DNA from 3 places in the Cohaesibacter sp. ES.047 genome. Region 2 is predicted to be linked to each of the others. Evidence: riboswitches for the same ligand, from Rfam matches in the RefSeq annotation. Region 2 holds a riboswitch; each other region holds the start of a gene.
What was found. Region 2 has a riboswitch for cobalamin ahead of CPH65_RS19140 (DUF4198 domain-containing protein). Riboswitches for the same ligand answer to the same signal wherever they lie in the genome.

Region 1: it holds a riboswitch for cobalamin, as region 2 does, so the genes downstream of both, CPH65_RS06230 (iron ABC transporter permease) here and CPH65_RS19140 (DUF4198 domain-containing protein) in region 2, are expected to answer to the same signal.
Region 3: it holds a riboswitch for cobalamin, as region 2 does, so the genes downstream of both, CPH65_RS17180 (DUF1636 family protein) here and CPH65_RS19140 (DUF4198 domain-containing protein) in region 2, are expected to answer to the same signal.

The regions. Positions count from the first base shown of each region.
Region 1 is NZ_LT907844.1:1,383,153-1,385,416, reverse strand. It holds gene CPH65_RS06235 (substrate-binding domain-containing protein) at 1-385, shown strand, start outside; cobalamin riboswitch at 891-1,104, shown strand; gene CPH65_RS06230 (iron ABC transporter permease) at 1,380-2,264, shown strand, end outside.
Region 2 is NZ_LT907844.1:4,172,726-4,174,989, forward strand. It holds gene cobN (cobaltochelatase subunit CobN) at 1-222, shown strand, start outside; gene cobO (cob(I)yrinic acid a,c-diamide adenosyltransferase) at 219-842, shown strand; cobalamin riboswitch at 929-1,154, shown strand; gene CPH65_RS19140 (DUF4198 domain-containing protein) at 1,308-2,099, shown strand; gene cbiM (cobalt transporter CbiM) at 2,177-2,264, shown strand, end outside.
Region 3 is NZ_LT907844.1:3,745,118-3,747,381, reverse strand. It holds gene CPH65_RS17185 ((2Fe-2S) ferredoxin domain-containing protein) at 1-546, shown strand, start outside; gene CPH65_RS17180 (DUF1636 family protein) at 902-1,381, opposite strand; cobalamin riboswitch at 1,414-1,644, opposite strand; gene feoB (ferrous iron transport protein B) at 2,099-2,264, opposite strand, start outside.

The DNA of each region.
Region 1 (2,264 bases), 2.3 Mb from region 2:
GCTGTCCAAACATCCCGGCGAAATCGACGGTGTGATCGGTCAGAACGACGAAATGGCTCTTGGTGCCATTGAAGCCATCAAGGCTGCTGGCCTTGACGTGAAGGACTTCGCCATCGCCGGTATCGACGGTGTGACCGATGCTCTTCGTGCTGTTAAAGCTGGCGAAATGACATCGATCCTGCAGGACGCTCGTGGCCAGATGCAAGGCAGCATCGACGTTGCTCTGCGTGCGGTCAAAGGTGAAGGCTACAAGCCGGAATCCGAAATCTGGAAACAGTATGAAGCGGACCTGTCCTGGGATGATGGCCAGAAAAACCGTTACGACATTCCATGGACCATCGTGACCAAGGACAATGTCGACAACCTGCTGAAAGACCGCAAATAAGGTCTTTGGACAGCGACGGGACTGAACAGCCCCGTCGCCCAGCTCTGACATATATGAGGGTTCTGATGGGCGTCATCAGAACCCTTTTTTGTGAGCCGAGCAAATGAAGCAACGGCCCACCTGAGAAGTGTCTGGGATCCGTTCGTGCCGGTCAAGGCGGACAAACGACCGGGCGCGTGTTGCTCCTGAGAATCGAGTTGCGCTCCTTGATCTCGCCGGATGCGGATCAAGGCCGCATCCTTGAAGTGTTGATAGCAAGCCACCGACACTGGACATCCATAAAAAGAGCAGCTAATAAACGTTACGTTATAACATTACATCAATCATGGACAACAATCTGATGCATTGGGCGTGATTGCATTCAAGGAGTTTTGACGTGTTTTTACAGTTCCATAGACCGTTCGGATCAAATCCTTCAGCTGGTTTTCATGAGACTGCGACAACGTGCGCCGATTAAATCCACAGATGTCCAAAACGCGCTCTTGTTTGAGCGGCAATATTCATCCAACCTAGAACAGCTGATGGTGTCTTCGAGAGTATGAACGTCCTCGGAGAAAAGGGAACACAGTGAGGTGATTGATTTCATCAATTCTGTGACTGCCCCCGCAACTGTAATTGGCGAGCGCACCCGAAAGGCCACTGAATCGAACGATTTGGGAAGGCCGGGAAGGCGTTGTGACCCATGAGTCAGGATACCTGCCATCATTCCATTCACCCATATCCGGTGCGGGGCGCGCCGAGAGGAGTTTGCAATGACGATTCTGCAGTCATCAATACCCAGCTTTCCAAATTCGCACCACCGATTTGAAGTCGGGCTCTAGAGCCGCACACCGTTTGGGAAATTCCTATCGGTCGTAGCTTTGCGTCACGGTCCGAGAGCAAGGGCGCGCGCCCTGAGCAATCTTTGCAGCTTCCCAAAGTCCGGCAGCTTTAAGCCTCCGTGCGCACGCTGTTCAGCGAGCGCTCCATTTCCCTTGTTATCAGGAATAGCTTTTTGTCGACGCCACACATAGACAAGCTGATCGCCAATCATCGACGCGAGGCTTTTCTCGCGTTCCTGCTTTTCTGTCTGGCTCTGGTGCTGGGCATTGTCTCGATTGGGATCGGGCCGGTTTATATCGATCCGCTGACCGTGCTGAATGTCGTTATCCAGCATGTGACCGGCGCAGACCCGGGGCCGGACTTTTCATGGGCTTTTGATGCCATTGTCTGGACCTCCCGTGCACCCCGCATCGTGATGGCCTTGGCCGTTGGCGCAACGTTGGCGGTATGTGGGACAGCCATTCAGTCGATGGTCCGCAACCCCTTGGCGGACCCATTCGTTCTGGGGATCAGTTCGGGCGCGTCCACGGGCGCAGCTTTTGCCATCACGGTCTGGGGAACCGCGGCCAGCAGTGCGCTCACGCTATCGGGCTTTGCGTTCGTTGGAGCCCTGTTTGCGATGGTGCTCGTCCTTGTCATTGGCGGGCGCTCGGGCGGCAATGACCCCTTGCGCCTGATCATGGTCGGCATAGCGATCGGCTATGCGTTGAATGCAGCCACCGGGTTTCTGATCTTTGCCTCGGATTCCCCTGAGGCAAGTCGGTCTGTCATGTTCTGGATGATGGGATCCCTTGCCAACACGCATTGGGAAATGGCTCTGGCCGCGATCCTCGTGGCCATCACAACCATCTTTCTTCTCGAAATTGCCGGGCGGCACCTGGATGCGATGGCATCGGGGGATGACACGGCTCTGGCTGTCGGCATCAAGCCTGAACGGGTGCGCCTCTATGTCATGATCATCGTCTCACTGAGCGTGGGTGTGATGGTCGCCGGGTCTGGAATCATCGGCTTTGTCGGCCTCGTCTCCCCCCACATCGGACGCATGCTGATCGGATCG
Region 2 (2,264 bases):
GGTGACCATCATTTCGATCAGCTCTATGAGGCCTATATCAAAGATGATGACGTCGCCGACTTCCTGAAGGAAAAGAACCGACCGGCCTATGACGATATGGTGGATCGCTTTTTGGAAGCGATCGAGCGCGGCCTATGGACACCAAGATCCAACAGCGCCGCCTTCCATCTCAATCAAAACCGGTCAAAACGAGGGGACCCCCAAATGGAGATGCTTTCATGACAGATGACATGAATGAAGAGACACAAAACGCGCGCCACACCGAGAAGATGAAAAAAAAGAAGGCAGCCCGAGACAAGATCCTTGCCACCAAGACCATCGAAAAAGGCCTTGTGATGGTTCACACCGGCAAGGGCAAGGGCAAATCGACCGCAGCCTTCGGGATGGCATTCCGCTCACTTGGACACGGCCACAAGATTGCGGTGATCCAGTTCGTCAAAGGGGCATGGAACTCCGGCGAAAAGCAGATTCTGGAAAAATTCCCCGAGCTTGTCACCATCAAGTCTATGGGCGAAGGCTTTACCTGGGAGACGCAGGATCGCCAGAAGGACATCGACAATGCCCGCTCGGCATGGGATGCCGCCAAGGAGGCGATTCTCGATCCGGAAATCCGGTTCGTGCTGCTCGATGAGCTGAATATCGTTCTGCGCTATGATTATCTGCCGATCGACGAAGTCGTCGCCTTCCTCAGGGATGAAAAGCCGGACGATACACACGTCGTCATCACCGGCCGCAACGCCAAGGACGAACTGATCGAAATCGCTGATCTTGTTACTGAAATGACGCTGATCAAGCATCCGTTCCGCTCCGGCGTCAAGGCGCAGGAAGGGATCGAATTCTAAAGGTCAAGTCCAATGCGGTGCATCAATGTGTGATTTGCATTGAATTGCACCATACGGGCAAGTTGACTTGCCTGACCAAAGTCCTTTAGGACTATTGTCATGATGGTTCTCCCTTCCCGAGCGTGGTTGGGAGATTAAAAGGGAACATGGTGAGGTGTACCCATCAGGGACCAAATCCATGGCTGTCCCCGCAACTGTGTTCGGCGAGCCGCCGCTCCTGATTTGCCACTGGTCTTTATGACTGGGAAGGCTTGAGCGGAAATTGGCGACGACCCGTAAGCCAGGAGACCTGCCATCAGGACGTTGATCATTCGGATCAACACTCTAATCAAGACGCCGGGGAATGCGTTTGGTGGAGAGACCGCCTGACGGCATTCTTCGCTTTCGTCGTTGGCCCTCCCTTCTCCAAGAATATTTCTTTTCGCGCGTCTCCACTTTGACAAACCTGTCACGGGAGATATTTTTTTGAACAAATTTGTAACTGCGACTGCGCTCGCCGCCTCCATGCTGTTCTCGACCGCAGCATTCGCCCATTTCCAGCTTGCCTACACACCAGACGTCAATGTCTCGCGTGCTGGAGATGTCCCCTACAAGTTGATTTTCTGGCACCCGTTTGAAAATGGCCATGTCATGGACATGGGCAAGCCGGAAGCTGTCTTCGCGGTTCACAAAGGCAAGAAAATCGACCTGATGGACAGCCTCAAGCCGATGACCTTCAAAGGCTCGGGGAACGAAGCGGACGCCTATGATGCGACCCTTCCTGTCAAACGCAACGGCGACTACATCGTGGTTGTCGAGCCTGCCCCCTACTATGAAGGCAGTGAAGACATCTACATTCAGCAGATCACCAAGAGCTTCCTCAACAAGGGCGGCATTCCGACCGGTTGGAATGAGCCGGTTGGCCTGAAAACCGAGATTGTTCCGCTCAACAAGCCGACCAACATTCTCGTGGGCTCCACCTTCACAGGTCGTGTGTTGAATGACGGCAAACCCGCTGCCGGAATTGAAATCGAAATCGAATATATGGCTGCCGAGCCTGACATGGATGCCAACGCCCCCGGTGAGGTGAAGGCAGACCCTGCTCCAGGCGGCTCTGTTGTCGCAATCTCCGATGAGAATGGCTACTTCACCTTCGGTATTCCAAAGGCTGGGTTCTGGGGCTTTGCTGCCCTCGGCTCAGGTCCGGACACCGAATTTGAAGGCAAGGAACTGTCTCAGGACGCTGTCATCTGGATCAAGGCGTTCGACCTCGATTGATCGATCTTCATGTCACCACCGGCAGTTCGTCTGCCGGTGGCTTCGGGCCTTGAAGGTTCGAAGAAAGGAACAAACAAATGCATATCGTTGATGGTGCATTGGCAAACGAAGTGGTCATCGGAGGGTCTTTGCTTTGTGCGGGCGGTCTCGTCATGGGGCTGCGCA
Region 3 (2,264 bases), 430 kb from region 2:
TCGCTGATCTTTCCGATGGAGCCAGCCTTTCCTGCTTGGATCAGAAAATCGGTTCATCGCTGGATCGAACAGCGCGGCGATGCATTTTTCCCGCGCATCAGGATCGCGCATCCTCCCATCGGGGAAACTGACCGGCTCTGCGACATGATCGAGGCGCTGACCTTTGCGGCGGATGAAAGCGACATTGTTCAGGAGCGTGTTAAGGTGCCAAAGGGAACCGTTGTGCCCGATCAGAAATATCGTCTGCTGGTCTGTATGGGGGGAGCCTGCAATGACGCTGGAGCGAGCGTCCTCTACAGTCATCTGCGATCCGAACAGGACCGTTTGAAGCTGAGGGACAGCGGCGCTGGCATGATGAGTTGCAAAACCAGCTGCCTCGGCCCGTGCAGTCTTGCTCCTGTCGTTCAGGTCTGGCCAGAGGGCACTGTCTATGGCGGAGTGGACGAGAAGGATATCGACGAAATTCTCGACAACCACATCCAGAATGGAGCGCCGATAGATGATCTCAGCTATCCAACGAATGGCAAAAAGCAGACACTGAAATGAACGGAGCCTTTTAGCTGGCTTCAACGTGAGAAAAGAAGCGATCAGGTCGGAAGATCCTTTGTTGAGAAAGGACCCCTACCCCGTTTGCGGAATGGGTACGGCTCCGACTCTGATCGCAAGTGAGACCGAAACAGCCAAAAGCACCAGACCAGTCTCAAGATGAGCTTTGAGATAGGAAAGGATGGTCGACCTTCTGACTAAGGCCGAAAAATTGGCTGTTCCGGTCATCCTCGGTAACTCCTGTGCGCCTTGAACGGCGTTGGAGTGGTTCCTTGAGCGTCCCGTGTGAGGACGTCGGCTTTCTTCAGGGCAGAGATAGCAGAAGCGGTCGCCAGCATTTTGAATTGCGCAGCTCTCATGCCGCTTTGCTCTTTTCTTCATTGAGTTCGATGACGTATATGGCGGCGGGCACCAGAACAGGCTTGTCGATGTTCGACTTCCGCGCGGAGCTCGACTTGCTCCAGCCGCTACCGGGCGCAACTATTGACTGCGCCAGCTCGACAAGAACACCGAGGTCCTGATTCTCGGTGACATCGCCAAACAGATAGATATGATTGCGGGTGGCGAGCCATCCGACGAGACACTTTTCTGGACATTGGGGCAGGTCCGAATATCCAGAGATCTCGAACGCGTCCTCAATCATCGGTCGAGCTCTGTGAATAGCCGTGCTCAGTGCCTCAACAAGCCCATAGCCTGCCGTGCAAGCGCCTTGCGTGCGCTGACATGTGGTGCATAACGAGATCTGATGTGAAGCAGTGACGTCCAAGCTCTCCTCCGCTGAGTTGCGGGGAAAAGGACGACTGTTTAGATAGTTGGCAATGGCCAAATCGAGCATATTCAGTCACCTTCCGGAACACCCCGTCCGGGTTACGTTGATAGAAAGATGGCAGGTCTCCTGACTTGCGGGTCATTGCTCAATCGACCTTCCCAGGATGACTTCGGATTTCTCCAAATCCCAGTGGCGTATCGATTCTCACTCGCCGCTTACAGTTGCGGGGGCAGTCACGGAGTTGGCGCCTTTTGGCTATTCCTCACCGTGTTCCCTTTTCATCCCAATGGCATTTCAGCCGATCGGAAACCATCGCTGCTATGTTGGTCTCACCGATGTGCTATAGCAAGCAGGAAATCTCACTTGATGTGGAAAAGAGGAAAAGGAACGAAGTGTTTCCGAAAATCAAGCCATTCTTGCCCCAAAGTGCTCCTACCGCCCTTTGGGGGCGGTGAAGTTGAGATCGCTATAGATCGTACGCTCGCCATATCTGTGGCAGAGGCCTTTGACTTCAATCGCCGTTTCGCTTTGGAGCATCTTGACCTCCGAAAGGTGGGTCCAGAGGGGTTTCACTGTCAAATTCGAAATTGCTTGTGCTACAACCCGAGCAGCCCGGCCCTCCTGTCGGGCATGAAGAGCAGGCTCCCCTGCCGCGCCAGAGCTTGATATAGAGATAGCCAAGCGCTGCGGCTACGACCAACCCGAGCAAGGCAAGATCCAGAAAGCCCGAACCTGCGGCGTCAAACACAGATGTGGTAGACTGATTTTGAGTGGGATCCATAGTTAGTCCTCCCGCGAACTGATGAGCGTGCCAAATGAGACTGGCCTCTCGTGCCGTCCACTAGCCAGTCCAACGACAATCAACAAGGCAAGGGCCGAGAAATAGACGATCGACATCATTTGAATGCCCGTCAGTTCAAACAGATTGCCCAAGGTGTAGACCAGACTT